DNA from 2 places in the Bacillus sp. PK5-006 genome. Region 2 is predicted to be linked to the other one. Evidence: riboswitches for the same ligand, from Rfam matches in the RefSeq annotation. Region 2 holds a riboswitch; the other holds the start of a gene.
The links. Region 2 has a riboswitch for thiamine pyrophosphate ahead of thiC (phosphomethylpyrimidine synthase ThiC). Riboswitches for the same ligand answer to the same signal wherever they lie in the genome.

Region 1 (5,853 bases), 1.1 Mb from region 2:
CAACGGCCAAAATGATTTTTCCGTACATGACCCCCGTTAGGTTCATCAAAAAGACGGCCAATATAATACAGAGCGTGATGATGATCATCACAATCGAATAGGTTTTCATCTCTTTTCCACTCCTTTAAAAATCCCCTCATGTGACGAGAGAACTGTCAATCTTTCCTCATATTATATCACTCAATGACAATTTTACATGAAATTCCCTACCAATAGAATGTGACATATTGATTAGATTTGGAGTCATACCATATTTTTTAGAAAATCGGGTATAACATAATGAGCTGGCCTAAAGTCATATTGCTTGATATTTAATTGTGCAAAATATAAAATAGCCACAGGATAAATCGAAAGGATGATCAAGATGAGTAAGAAAGTGTTATTAGTATCGACAAGCAGCCCGGAAATGAATGGACATCCAACAGGCTTATGGCTAGAAGAGTTAGCAGAGCCATTTCATATTTTTAAAGAAAATGAACTAGAAGTACAAATTGTCTCTATTCAAGGTGGCACTGTACCAATTGACAAAAATTCAATTCCTGAAGGTGTCCCAGCGCAATATCAAGATGTATATGAATTACTTCAAGACACAAAGGCGCTTACAGATGTGAATCCCGCTGATTATGACGGAATTTTCTTTGCTGGAGGGCACGGGCCTATGATCGACTTTGCGTCTAATCAACTGGTAGCGGATGCGATCTTAGCGGTTTCAGATAAAAATGGTGCGATCGGAGCCGTTTGTCATGGTGTTTCAGCATTCGTTGATGTGAAGGACCAAAATGGCAAATCATTTATCGAAGGCAAAAAAATCACAGGCTTCACAAACGAAGAAGAGGAAGCCGTTCAGCTGACATCAAAAGTTCCATTTTTATTGGAAACAAAACTTCGTGAGCAGGGGGCAGCGTTTGAAAAAGGAGATGCCTTTGCGCCATTTGCTGTTGTTGACGGACAAATCATCACTGGACAAAACCCGGGATCAAGTGCAGAAACAGCACGCTTGTTTGTCAAAACCATTGCATAAAACGATCAAAACCAGTCGTAACTCATGCGGCTGGTTTTTTTGTTATAAAAATGTCCCAAAAAAGACCAAAACAATAATGAGAATAATGGTAAAATAATCACAGGGTAAAAAACCCAAATGAGGAAAAAGGGGATGTTCCTGTGAGAGCATTTTATGTCAAAATCACCGCAGCTTTACTGTCTGTTTTACTCGTCGCAACAGGTTTGTTTTCACCAGCATTAAAAGCAGAAGAAGCACCGAAATCAGAAGGGAAAATATCACCACTGACGGAAAAAGCGATTCAGCAAGTCCAAGAGTCGTTTTTGAAGCAGGATGAAGGAACCGCTATTCAACAGAAGCAAGTGAAAAAATCATTTAAAGTGAATAAGAAGAAAGGAATTAATATCAAACGAAAAGCTGCTAAAGAAGGCAAAATGCGCACGTCTGCCGTTCGCTCCATTGATGGACTAGCTATTAATCAATCGGCTGTCTTAACAGAGGACGATCCAGTTGATTTATGGTTTTTAAGCACATCTTCACCTCAGGCACTCATCAGCCGAATTACCTCTTCAAACCCTGATTATTTTGTTCAATTATTTGTTGTTGATTATGAAACAGGACAAGCCTACCCGACAGATTTAATTCAACCGGCAGGCAGCCTGCTTGGATTGACCAATTTACCAGCAGGTGATTATGCATTCGGTATTACAAGCGGCGGAGAATTTGGAGACTCCTACACGATACAAGTGAATGCAAAAAACCCGCCCAATTTCACGGGGGCTGTATCCCTTTCGTCCACCTTGCAATATTTTGTAGCTGAGTATGCAAACGGTGATGTATTTGCAAATGGTACAAAAGTGTACAATAAGCAAACAAAGACCGCCGATTATAAATGGGAGCGTGTGTTTTACTTCTCATATGATGGAAAATATGAACAGAGAACTCATTCTGTTGACAGTGTAAAAGTGAAAAGTATTTCAGCACCAGTGTCGTACTCCGCTCCATATGCAAGTTCCTCTGAGGCCATTCTCGTCTACTTAGATGTGGAGACTTTATTTATGTATCATGAATCATCGTTTGCTAGCGGGCAGTACTACCATAGTAGCTTTGTTGATACACTCGGGAAGACAACACCAAGACGCTTAGATATTGATGATATGACAAATTACGGTGATCATATTTTAGCTGTAGATTTAAAAACAGGAAAGCCGATTGATTTCTTCAGTGTGCTGAATTTCTACTATGCTGCAGGGATCGAGAAGCTGCCAACAATCAGAACGTTGAATTAAGAAAGGCGGTTGACATCAAATCGCCACATGTGTAGAGTAAAGATAATTAAATGACAAAAGTCCACTAGGGGAGTCATGTATGACTGAGACAAGAGAAAATCTTGGACCCTTTGAACCTGATCTAGTTCGTACTAGCGGAGGGAAGTGGAGCTGGACCTTGTCTTATTCATGATTGAATCGATAAGAAGGCCGCTCCATTTGGGGTGGCTTTTTCATTTATTCAACTGAAGAAGAGGAGGCTTTTTTTATGACATTTTCTACGCAATTAAGGAAAGAAGCAGAACCGTTATTTGAAGCCATTTATCAGCATCCGTTCGTCAGAGGCCTGGCAGCAGGAAAGCTGGAAAAGGAACAAATCATTCATTACGTCAAACAAGATGCAGAATACTTACAAGCATTCATTAAAATTTATGCAGCAGCGCTCAGCAGATGTACAGACAGGGAGGATATTGCGTTTTTCCATCAGCAGATTGCGTTTGTACTAGATAGTGAGACGCACCCTCATCAAAACCTTTGCCGAGTGGCAGGGGTAGCATATGATGAGCTCCAAGGTGCTTCTTTGGCTCCGAGTGCTCACCACTATATTCATCACATGCTGCAAGTTGCGCAAGAAGGTACGCTTGGTGAAATCATCGCTGTCCTGCTTCCATGTCCTTGGACATATTGGGAGATAGGGAAACGAATGCTCACAGATGTGCAGCCAGACCCTTCACATCCGTTTTATGAGTGGATCACGTTTTATGGAGGATTAACTGATTCTGTTACAGGTGAGCTTTGCAAGCGGCTCGATCAGTTGGCGGAAGCAGCAAGTGAGAAGGAAAAGGAAAAAATGAAACAGCACTTTATCTTAAGCTGCCAGCTCGAGTACAAGTTTTGGGAAATGGCCTTCACTGTTGAAGAGTGGCCAGTTCAACTGGAGGTGCATTCATCATGACATGGAAGATGAAAGAAGTCGTCCTTGCGGTGATTTTATCCGTTGCGTGCGGTGTGATCTATTTAGGGTGGTCCACGCTATACTTACCGATTACAGCACTTGTTGGCCCAGCAGGAGGCAACATCATGTTTGGAATATGGGTCATTGCAAGTCCAATCGTTGCATATATCATTCAAAAGCCGGGGGCTGCTCTGATTGCAGAAACAGCCGCCGCTGCTGTGGAATTATTGACCGGCAGCCACTTCGGACTTTCAGCTCTGTTAATTGGTGTATGCCAAGGACTCGGAGCAGAAATCGCCTTCGCTCTTTTTGGTTATAAACGATATCGCATGTGGACACTGATGCTCTCTGGTGCCTTTGCCGCTATCGGAGCGATGGCGTACAGTCTCGTGGCAAATGGCTTTGGTTATTACACGCCTCAAGTTTTACTTATGACCCTTGTGACTCAAATGATCAGTGGAATGATACTTGGCGGCTGCCTTGCGAAAGTGGTGGTAGACGCACTATCCAAAACAGGTGTACTGAATCAATATGCCATCATGAAAGAAAAACGAAACAAAGGTGAACAGCATGAATTCATTTCTCGCGTGCAATGAACTCTCTGTCCGTTTTTATGAACAGCCTAAGCCCGTTTTGCATCAAATCTCCCTTACGATTCAAAAAGGGGAAAAGGTGCTTATTTTAGGACCGAGCGGAAGCGGGAAATCTACGCTCATTTCGGTTCTGGCTGGAATCATTCCAGAGCATGTGGAAGCAGACATGCAGGGGGAAGTGGTGCTGCAAAGACATACAGGCGTCATGTTTCAAGATCCAGACTCTCAGTTTTGTATGCACCGCGTCAATGAAGAAATTGCCTTTAGCTTAGAGAACCGTTCCGTCCCTCGTGAAGAGATGGATGACATCATTCAGCAGCTCATGCAAAAAGTCCAACTGGATGTCGATCCGCATACAGAGATTCACACTTTATCTGGCGGCATGAAGCAGCGATTGGCACTTGCTTGTTTACTCGCATTACAGCCGGATGTTCTATTCTTTGATGAACCAACCGCACAGCTTGATCCGGCAGGTAGAATGGACATATTTCAACTGCTGCAGCAGCTTGCAGCCGATCAGCAGCAGACCATGATTTTTGTAGAGCATGTGCTTGACGGTGTCATCGAATGGATGGACCGGGTGATTTTATTAGATGATCAAGGCAGCATTTTAGCAGATGGAGCTCCAAAAGATGTGCTCACGGCATATGAGGAAGAAATGAAAGAGGCTGGAATTTGGCGGCCCAAATTATTTCCCGAGAAATGGTCCACGATCATTCAAGATCCATTTCATCCACTGAGTCAAACCTTTATGCAAACCTTTAAAGCACGAAAAGAGCAGCATGAAAAGGTGCCATCAATCGAACGAAAGACAATGATTCGTACAGAAAATCTTCAATTAAGCTACGGGAAAAAAAGGATTATGAGTGATCTCCAGCTTGATATCAAATTAGGGGATTGGGTGGCGATCATTGGGGAAAATGGAAGTGGAAAAAGCACACTTCTCAAACATTTGGTTCGTTTAGAGCCAACGAAAAAAGGCCACATTTTCTTAAAAGATACACTCCTAAAAAAGTGGTCAGACCGAGAACTATATGAAAAAGCAGGCTTTGTGTTTCAAAATCCGGAGCTTCAATTTATACAAGACACAGTATTCGATGAAATTGCCTTTGGCGGCAGACAGCGAAACTGGCCAGAATCAGTCGTACAAGAAAAAACGGTTCAGCTGCTGAAAGAGTTCGGTTTAGAGAAGCATGCAAAAGCACATCCCTTCACCTTAAGTTTAGGGCAAAAAAGAAGGTTAAGTGTTGCCACAATGCTCCTTTTTGATCAAGATGTATTGCTGTTAGATGAGCCGACTTTCGGGCAGGATGAAAAAACGGCGAAGGAATTGATGAGGCGTTTAAAACAGCGTCAGCGCCAAGGCACGACCATTGTGATGGTCACACATGATATGGAGCTTGTCGATGAGTGTGCCGATCAAGTGCTTCTGTTTCATCAAGGGAGGCATGTGTATGATGGCACCCCTTATGATTTATTTTCAAATCAAGAACTTGTCGATGCTTATCAGCTGAGAGCTCCTTTACATTATCGCTATGTGGCAGAAAGAAAGGACGTGCTGACGATTGCAAAGTAATCACTCCTTTCTTTCTACTGTGAATCCAGTCATGAAATTACTCGCTCATCTGCTTGCGATGTGCTGTCTCATGGCGATTTCTGACCCTAAAACTACCTTTATCATTTGGCTGTTTGCTCTCAGCATTGGAGTTGTTTTAGGTGGATGGAATATGAAGTATCTCGTTACAAGGCTTGTCCCTTATCTGCTCTTTTTTATTCTGGTGTTTTGGATGATGGCGGCCTTCGGCAAGGGGGATCATACCGTTTGGAAGTGGGCGTGGTTTCATATCACAGAGGAGAGTTTAAGAAATGGGCTTACCATCGCTTTTAGAATGCTGGGATTTGTGACATTTGGTCTCCTTTTTACGTCCACAACAGATTTGACGGCATTTATGATGAGTCTGATTCATCAATGCCGAATGTCCCCAAAATGGGCGTATGGCATGCTTGCCGGTTTCCGGTTTATTCCGTTATTTCAAA
Region 2 (5,853 bases):
AATCCCTTAACCCAGATATGTGTCCATGTTTGACTATGAACCGGATTGATTTGCCTCATTTGTTATGGTCACTGGAAAGCATTGAGAAGGGTCAGCCGGCCGGGTTGATACAGGTCAATGAAGACATCACGAAAGACGCTTTGCTTGCACTCGAGAAAATGCTCGCCATTAAATAATGAATCAGCCCCTCCTATCAGAAAACAAGTTTTTATCATATCGGCTTGTAAATAGGCATAAATTTATGTTGAAACATATTGTACTTCTGACATAACCGTTACGTTCACGTTTTGCATAGGAGGGGAAAACGTTGAAAATTCATATTGTGCAAAAAGGAGACTCCCTTTGGAAAATTTCAAAGAAATACGGAGTCGACTTTCAAGAATTGAAAAAACTAAATTCACAGCTCAGTAATCCTGATTTGATCATGCCGGGTATGAAGATTAAAATTCCATCTAGTGGTGTTCCTGTGAAAACAGATCATCACAAAGCAAAAGAAATGCCAAAAACGAAAGAACATCCGTATGTGAAAGAAAAGCCAAAAGATGTCGTGCAAGTGCAAGATACGAAACCGAAGGAAAAGCCAAATGAACCGGTACCATATGTACCGCCAGTGCCAAAAATCGAGCAGCCAGTTTTTCCGCAAGTGGATGTGAACTATTATCAGACCAATCTCTACCAGCCATTCACACCTCCTCCCAAAAAAGATCATCATGAAAAAAAAGATCACGTTCATGACAAAAAGGATCACAAGGATCATTTGCATCATGAAAATAAAGACCACAAAGATAACAAGGGTCATGTCCATCATGAAAATAAGGAACATAAAGATCACAAGGACCATTTGCATCATGAAAATAAAGGTCATCTAAAAGATGAAGTGGCAAAGGGGTATGATCCATTTATTCATATTCCGCATCAAAAAGAGGAGGGAAAAGACATGGAGCATGGCAATTATCCGAACCTTCCTAACTTCCCGCAAATGCCAAATGTGGGAGGGGCAGCGGTAGGGGGAGTGGCTGAAAATAACGAGCATCATCACCAGCATCATCATCATGAACCATATGATCCTTATTTTGGTTATGGTCATGGTCATTACATGCCGGCGATGTATCCATATCCGCAGCAAATGGTGCCGGCATCGCCAATTTTACCGGGATCAGGCTTATGTTATCCTATCCATCCATATTATCATCATCATATGATGCCATATCCATACCCGGCTCATCCGTATTATCCTGCGTATCAAGCGCCTGCTTACTACGGAGAAAATTATGAGCACCATGCAAACGACGGACATCACTGGCATCACCATACGCATCCAAACGCCAATGCAAATGCCAACGCAAATCAAGGCTTTTATCCAAACGTTCCAAATGCAGCATATGGCAAGGAAGATTGCGGATGCGATGATGGCATGAAGCATCATCAGCCTTGGCCAGGACATTATCCGAATCCTGTTCCTTATGGCCAAATGGGGGCTTATCCAGCTCAGCCTTACATGCAGCCATATCCAGGTCAATCCGTTTTTGCAAGGCCAGAGGAAGAAGAAGAAGATTAATGACAGAAGGAACGATCTCAATCGTTCCTTTTTTTGTTTATAACTGACAGCTTGATTTTTTTCCTAACTGTACATGCTAAAACAGAGCCTGTTTCGCGCTCATGAGATTGAATTTGTACAGGGGGTTTTTCGTTTGAGACAAAAATGGCAAAAAACAATCGCATTAGTGCTTCTTCCTATTGGTTTAACGGCATGTGGTGCAAATAATAACGCAGGTGTCGATACACGTCATAATCAATCAGGCCAGCCGGTTGGTTATCATTCGAATCAACGAGCGGAAGACAACAACCAAGATCATCAAGGACCAGTTTCTGAACTCATGGAGGGAATGAACGGGAGAAATACAACAAATGTTGATTACCGTACACGTCCTCAAGCTGATGATCGAATGCCTCTCACAGGTGGAGATGGACGCTACAGTCATGGAGATATGAACTATCATAATCAAATGTCGTTCTCAGGCTACGATAAACAAGAGAACATCCAGCGTTCAAGAAAAATTGCCAACCGTATCAATAAAATGAATCACGTGGCAGACTCTCAAGTCATGGTGACGGATGAGAATGTGTATATTGCCATTAAATCAGATGGCCGCCTGACGTCAGAAGGCGTATCACAAGTAGAAGAAGCAGCGACTCGTTATGCGGATGGAAGAGCAGTCCAAGTCATAAAAGATGAAGGTGCATTCACACGCTTTAGAGACATGAGAAGAACGCAATTTGAAACAGGCCAAACAGGCATGACCCGATAGTTTGACACAAAAAGGCTAAAGTTCATTACGAACTTTAGCCTTTTCTTAAAAATAAACCTTGATGCCTATATAAAATTCGTAAAAGAAATAACAGCCAAACCCTAGTAATAAAATACCAGCAATAATGGATGTCCACTTGATCATCGTTCGATTCATCACTTTTCTTGTTAAGGATACAAGTGTGAGAAGACCGATGTCATGAAGGAGAATCCCTGCCAAAATACCGCCGGCAGCCAGCATAAATTCAGATGAATCTGTTTTTGTATACGCATCCGCAAGTACAGCACCAAAAACAGAAACCCAGAACACAAGATTTCCAGGAGATACCGCCACGAGCAAGCCGTTACGATATGTTTTTGCGAATGATTTATTGACCTTTTCTCCTGCTAAATGGATATCTTGATCCGCATTTTTAATGGAATCGTATGCGAGAATCATTAAAAATACAGCTCCGATCAGCCAGAGCGGGATTTGAACAAACGGCAAAGATAAAAACTGAGCAAATCCAGCATATAAAGCCAAAATAAGTAATAAGTCTATGGTCATACCGCCTGCTCCGACAGTTAAACCATGAAAGAATCCGTTTTTGAGTCCCTGTTTTGTCATTTCAACCGTGATTGCTCCAACAGGCAGAGCAATTGAGAATCCTACGACGATAAATGTGAGAAATGTTTGCAATCGACTAGAACTTCCTTTGATTAAATTGTATAAAAATTCTCCGTTTAGATTAATTATACATAATAGGAGAAAAGGATCAATGTTTATTTCAGATTTGATTGAAATGATAGAGATAAATGATGTATAGAAGACTGTATATCAACATGATCCATAACGCTTGTAGGGGAAAGGAACTATTTTCCTGAATCTTCTTTTCTTCATGATGTCTCTGTGCTACACTGATGTGGAAATCAATAAAAGTGACTAGGGGTGCCCGTAAATGGGCTGAGAGAGAAGCATAAACTTCTTAACCCTTTGGACCTGATCTGGCTCGTACCAGCGTGGGGAAGTTGAAGATGATGCATGTATCCTATCAATGATATGCATGTTTATTTCTGACGACGAAACCAGGTTCTTTAAATAGAGCCTGGTTTTTTGCTGGTGCTGATTCCATCCTGTCCGGTGACAAGAAGAAAAGGAGAGAACAGCAAATGAAGGAAAAGAAAAGTGTCCCATCCAACCAATCATTATTATCCAGCTTTGACGGCAGCCGAAAGGTGTATGAGAAAGGATCAAGGCCCGATATCTTAGTACCGAAAAGAGAGATTGTGCTCTCACATACTGTGACAGAGGCGGGCGACATAAAAAATGAACCAGTCCGAGTATACGATACGAGTGGACCGTACACTGATGAGAACGTTCATATTGACGTCACAAAAGGATTAAAGCGTCTTAGAGCAGCATGGATAGAAGAAAGAGGAGATACAGAAAGCTATGAAGGGCGTCATGTAAAACCGGAAGATAACGGATATCGGTCAAGGGAGAAGGAGTCCTTCCATTCTGTCCAAACTGATTTTCATCATAAGCCGCTCCGCGCGAAACAAGGAGCACGCGTGACGCAAATGCATTATGCCAAAAAAGGCATCATTACGCCTGAAATGGAGTTTATCGCAATAAGAGAAGAGCTAAGCCCTGAGTTCGTTAGAGAGGAAGTAGCGAGCGGAAGAGCCGTTATTCCTTCGAATATTAACCATCCAGAAAGTGAACCAATGATTATCGGAAGGAATTTTCATGTCAAAATCAATGCGAATATTGGCAATTCAGCTGTCACGTCATCCATTAATGAAGAGGTAGAAAAGATGACGTGGGCGATCAGATGGGGGGCAGACACAATGATGGATCTGTCTACTGGAAAGGATATTCATACAACGAGAGAATGGATCATTCGGAATTGCCCAGTTCCAGTAGGAACCGTTCCTATCTATCAGGCCCTTGAAAAAGTGAATGGAGTCGCAGAAGATTTGACGTGGGACGTGTACAGGGACACATTAATTGAACAAGCAGAACAAGGTGTAGATTATTTTACAATTCATGCGGGCGTGCTGTTAAGATATATTCCGCTCACAGTTGATCGGGTGACCGGAATTGTTTCAAGAGGCGGGGCAATTATGGCAAGATGGTGTCTTGCTCATCATCAAGAGAATTTCCTCTACACTCACTTCGAAGACATTTGTGAAATTATGAAAACGTATGATATTGCCTTTTCACTTGGAGATGGACTAAGACCAGGTTCGATTGCTGATGCCAATGATGAGGCGCAGTTTGCAGAGCTGGAAACGTTAGGTGAGTTAACAGAGATCGCTTGGAAACATGATGTGCAGGTGATGATTGAAGGGCCCGGTCATGTGCCAATGGATAAAATTAAAGAGAATGTGGACAAGCAAATGGACATTTGCAAGGAAGCCCCATTTTATACGTTAGGGCCTCTTACAACAGATATTGCGCCGGGGTATGATCACATTACATCAGCCATCGGTGCGGCCATGATCGGCTGGTACGGAACAGCCATGCTATGCTATGTAACGCCAAAAGAGCATTTAGGTCTGCCGAATAAAGAAGATGTGAGAGAAGGCGTAATCGCCTATAAAATTGCCGCACATGCGGCTGATCTAGCAAAAGGACATCCTGCGGCTCAAAAGCGCGATGATGCTTTATCGAAAGCGAGATTTGAATTTAGGTGGCGGGACCAATTTAACCTGTCACTTGATCCAGAAAGAGCCTTGGCGTTCCATGATGAAACATTGCCTGCCGAAGGTGCTAAGACCGCTCACTTTTGCTCGATGTGCGGACCGAAGTTTTGCAGTATGAAAATTTCTCATGATATCCGCAATCAATCTGAAGAAGTGAAAAGAGAGATGGAAAAGAAGGCGAAGGAGTTTGTCAGCCAGGGAAGTCAAATTTATCAGCCCTAAAAAAAGAACCTCGCACGATGCTGTGCGGGGTTTTATCAAACGGCTGAGAAGGCTTTTCTTAAAAGGTGAAAAAATGCCTTTACTGCATATACCATCATGTCCACACTCGGAATGAGGGCATCTGTTAAATGAAAAAAGACTGTTTTTCTTTCTGGAGATGTTCGTTTCTTTTTTTGCTTCATCAAGGGCAGCCTCCTTTTTAACTAATATACTTCTTTGCAGATTTGAGAGATAGATGTTTGTGTGAATTTAAACAAAATTTAAACTTCTTGGGTTTGAATGGAAACAAGGAGGGGAAACGAGTTCAATAGAGAATGAATGAAAAGAGCTGATCTATTTGACCAGCGAACAAGAAGAGTGGAAGGTGATCTTATGATGAAAGTATTTAAGGTAACATTTCATATGAACAATGGGGAAGTGCTTGATTTCGAGCTCAAACGTCCAGCTACCTATGATGTGTATAAAAAAATTGAAGAAGCCAATCATTGGTTTAAGCTGAATAATGAAATCATTAACCTATTAAACGTCAATAGTATCCATGTAGAAACAGAATAACGCAGAAAGCCGCTCGTAGAGAGCGGCTTTCATTATGCAGAAAAATCATTTCGATTATTAAGCTGCCCGCGGGACAGCCA

Region 1: another riboswitch for thiamine pyrophosphate. It lies ahead of tenA (thiaminase II); the one in region 2 lies ahead of thiC (phosphomethylpyrimidine synthase ThiC).

The regions. Positions count from the first base shown of each region.
Region 1 is NZ_CP096414.1:167,007-172,859, forward strand. It holds gene M1D84_RS00800 (hypothetical protein) at 1-109, opposite strand, end outside; gene M1D84_RS00805 (type 1 glutamine amidotransferase domain-containing protein) at 365-1,021, shown strand; gene M1D84_RS00810 (hypothetical protein) at 1,162-2,289, shown strand; TPP riboswitch at 2,346-2,449, shown strand; gene tenA (thiaminase II) at 2,537-3,223, shown strand; gene M1D84_RS00820 (ECF transporter S component) at 3,220-3,819, shown strand; gene M1D84_RS00825 (ABC transporter ATP-binding protein) at 3,794-5,392, shown strand; gene M1D84_RS00830 (energy-coupling factor transporter transmembrane component T family protein) at 5,382-5,853, shown strand, end outside.
Region 2 is NZ_CP096414.1:1,260,010-1,265,862, forward strand. It holds gene nadA (quinolinate synthase NadA) at 1-176, shown strand, start outside; gene safA (SafA/ExsA family spore coat assembly protein) at 308-1,558, shown strand; gene M1D84_RS06445 (YhcN/YlaJ family sporulation lipoprotein) at 1,692-2,309, shown strand; gene M1D84_RS06450 (LysE family transporter) at 2,355-2,987, opposite strand; TPP riboswitch at 3,223-3,331, shown strand; gene thiC (phosphomethylpyrimidine synthase ThiC) at 3,458-5,218, shown strand; gene M1D84_RS06460 (hypothetical protein) at 5,254-5,400, opposite strand; gene M1D84_RS06465 (hypothetical protein) at 5,591-5,773, shown strand; gene M1D84_RS06470 (serine/threonine protein kinase) at 5,806-5,853, opposite strand, start outside.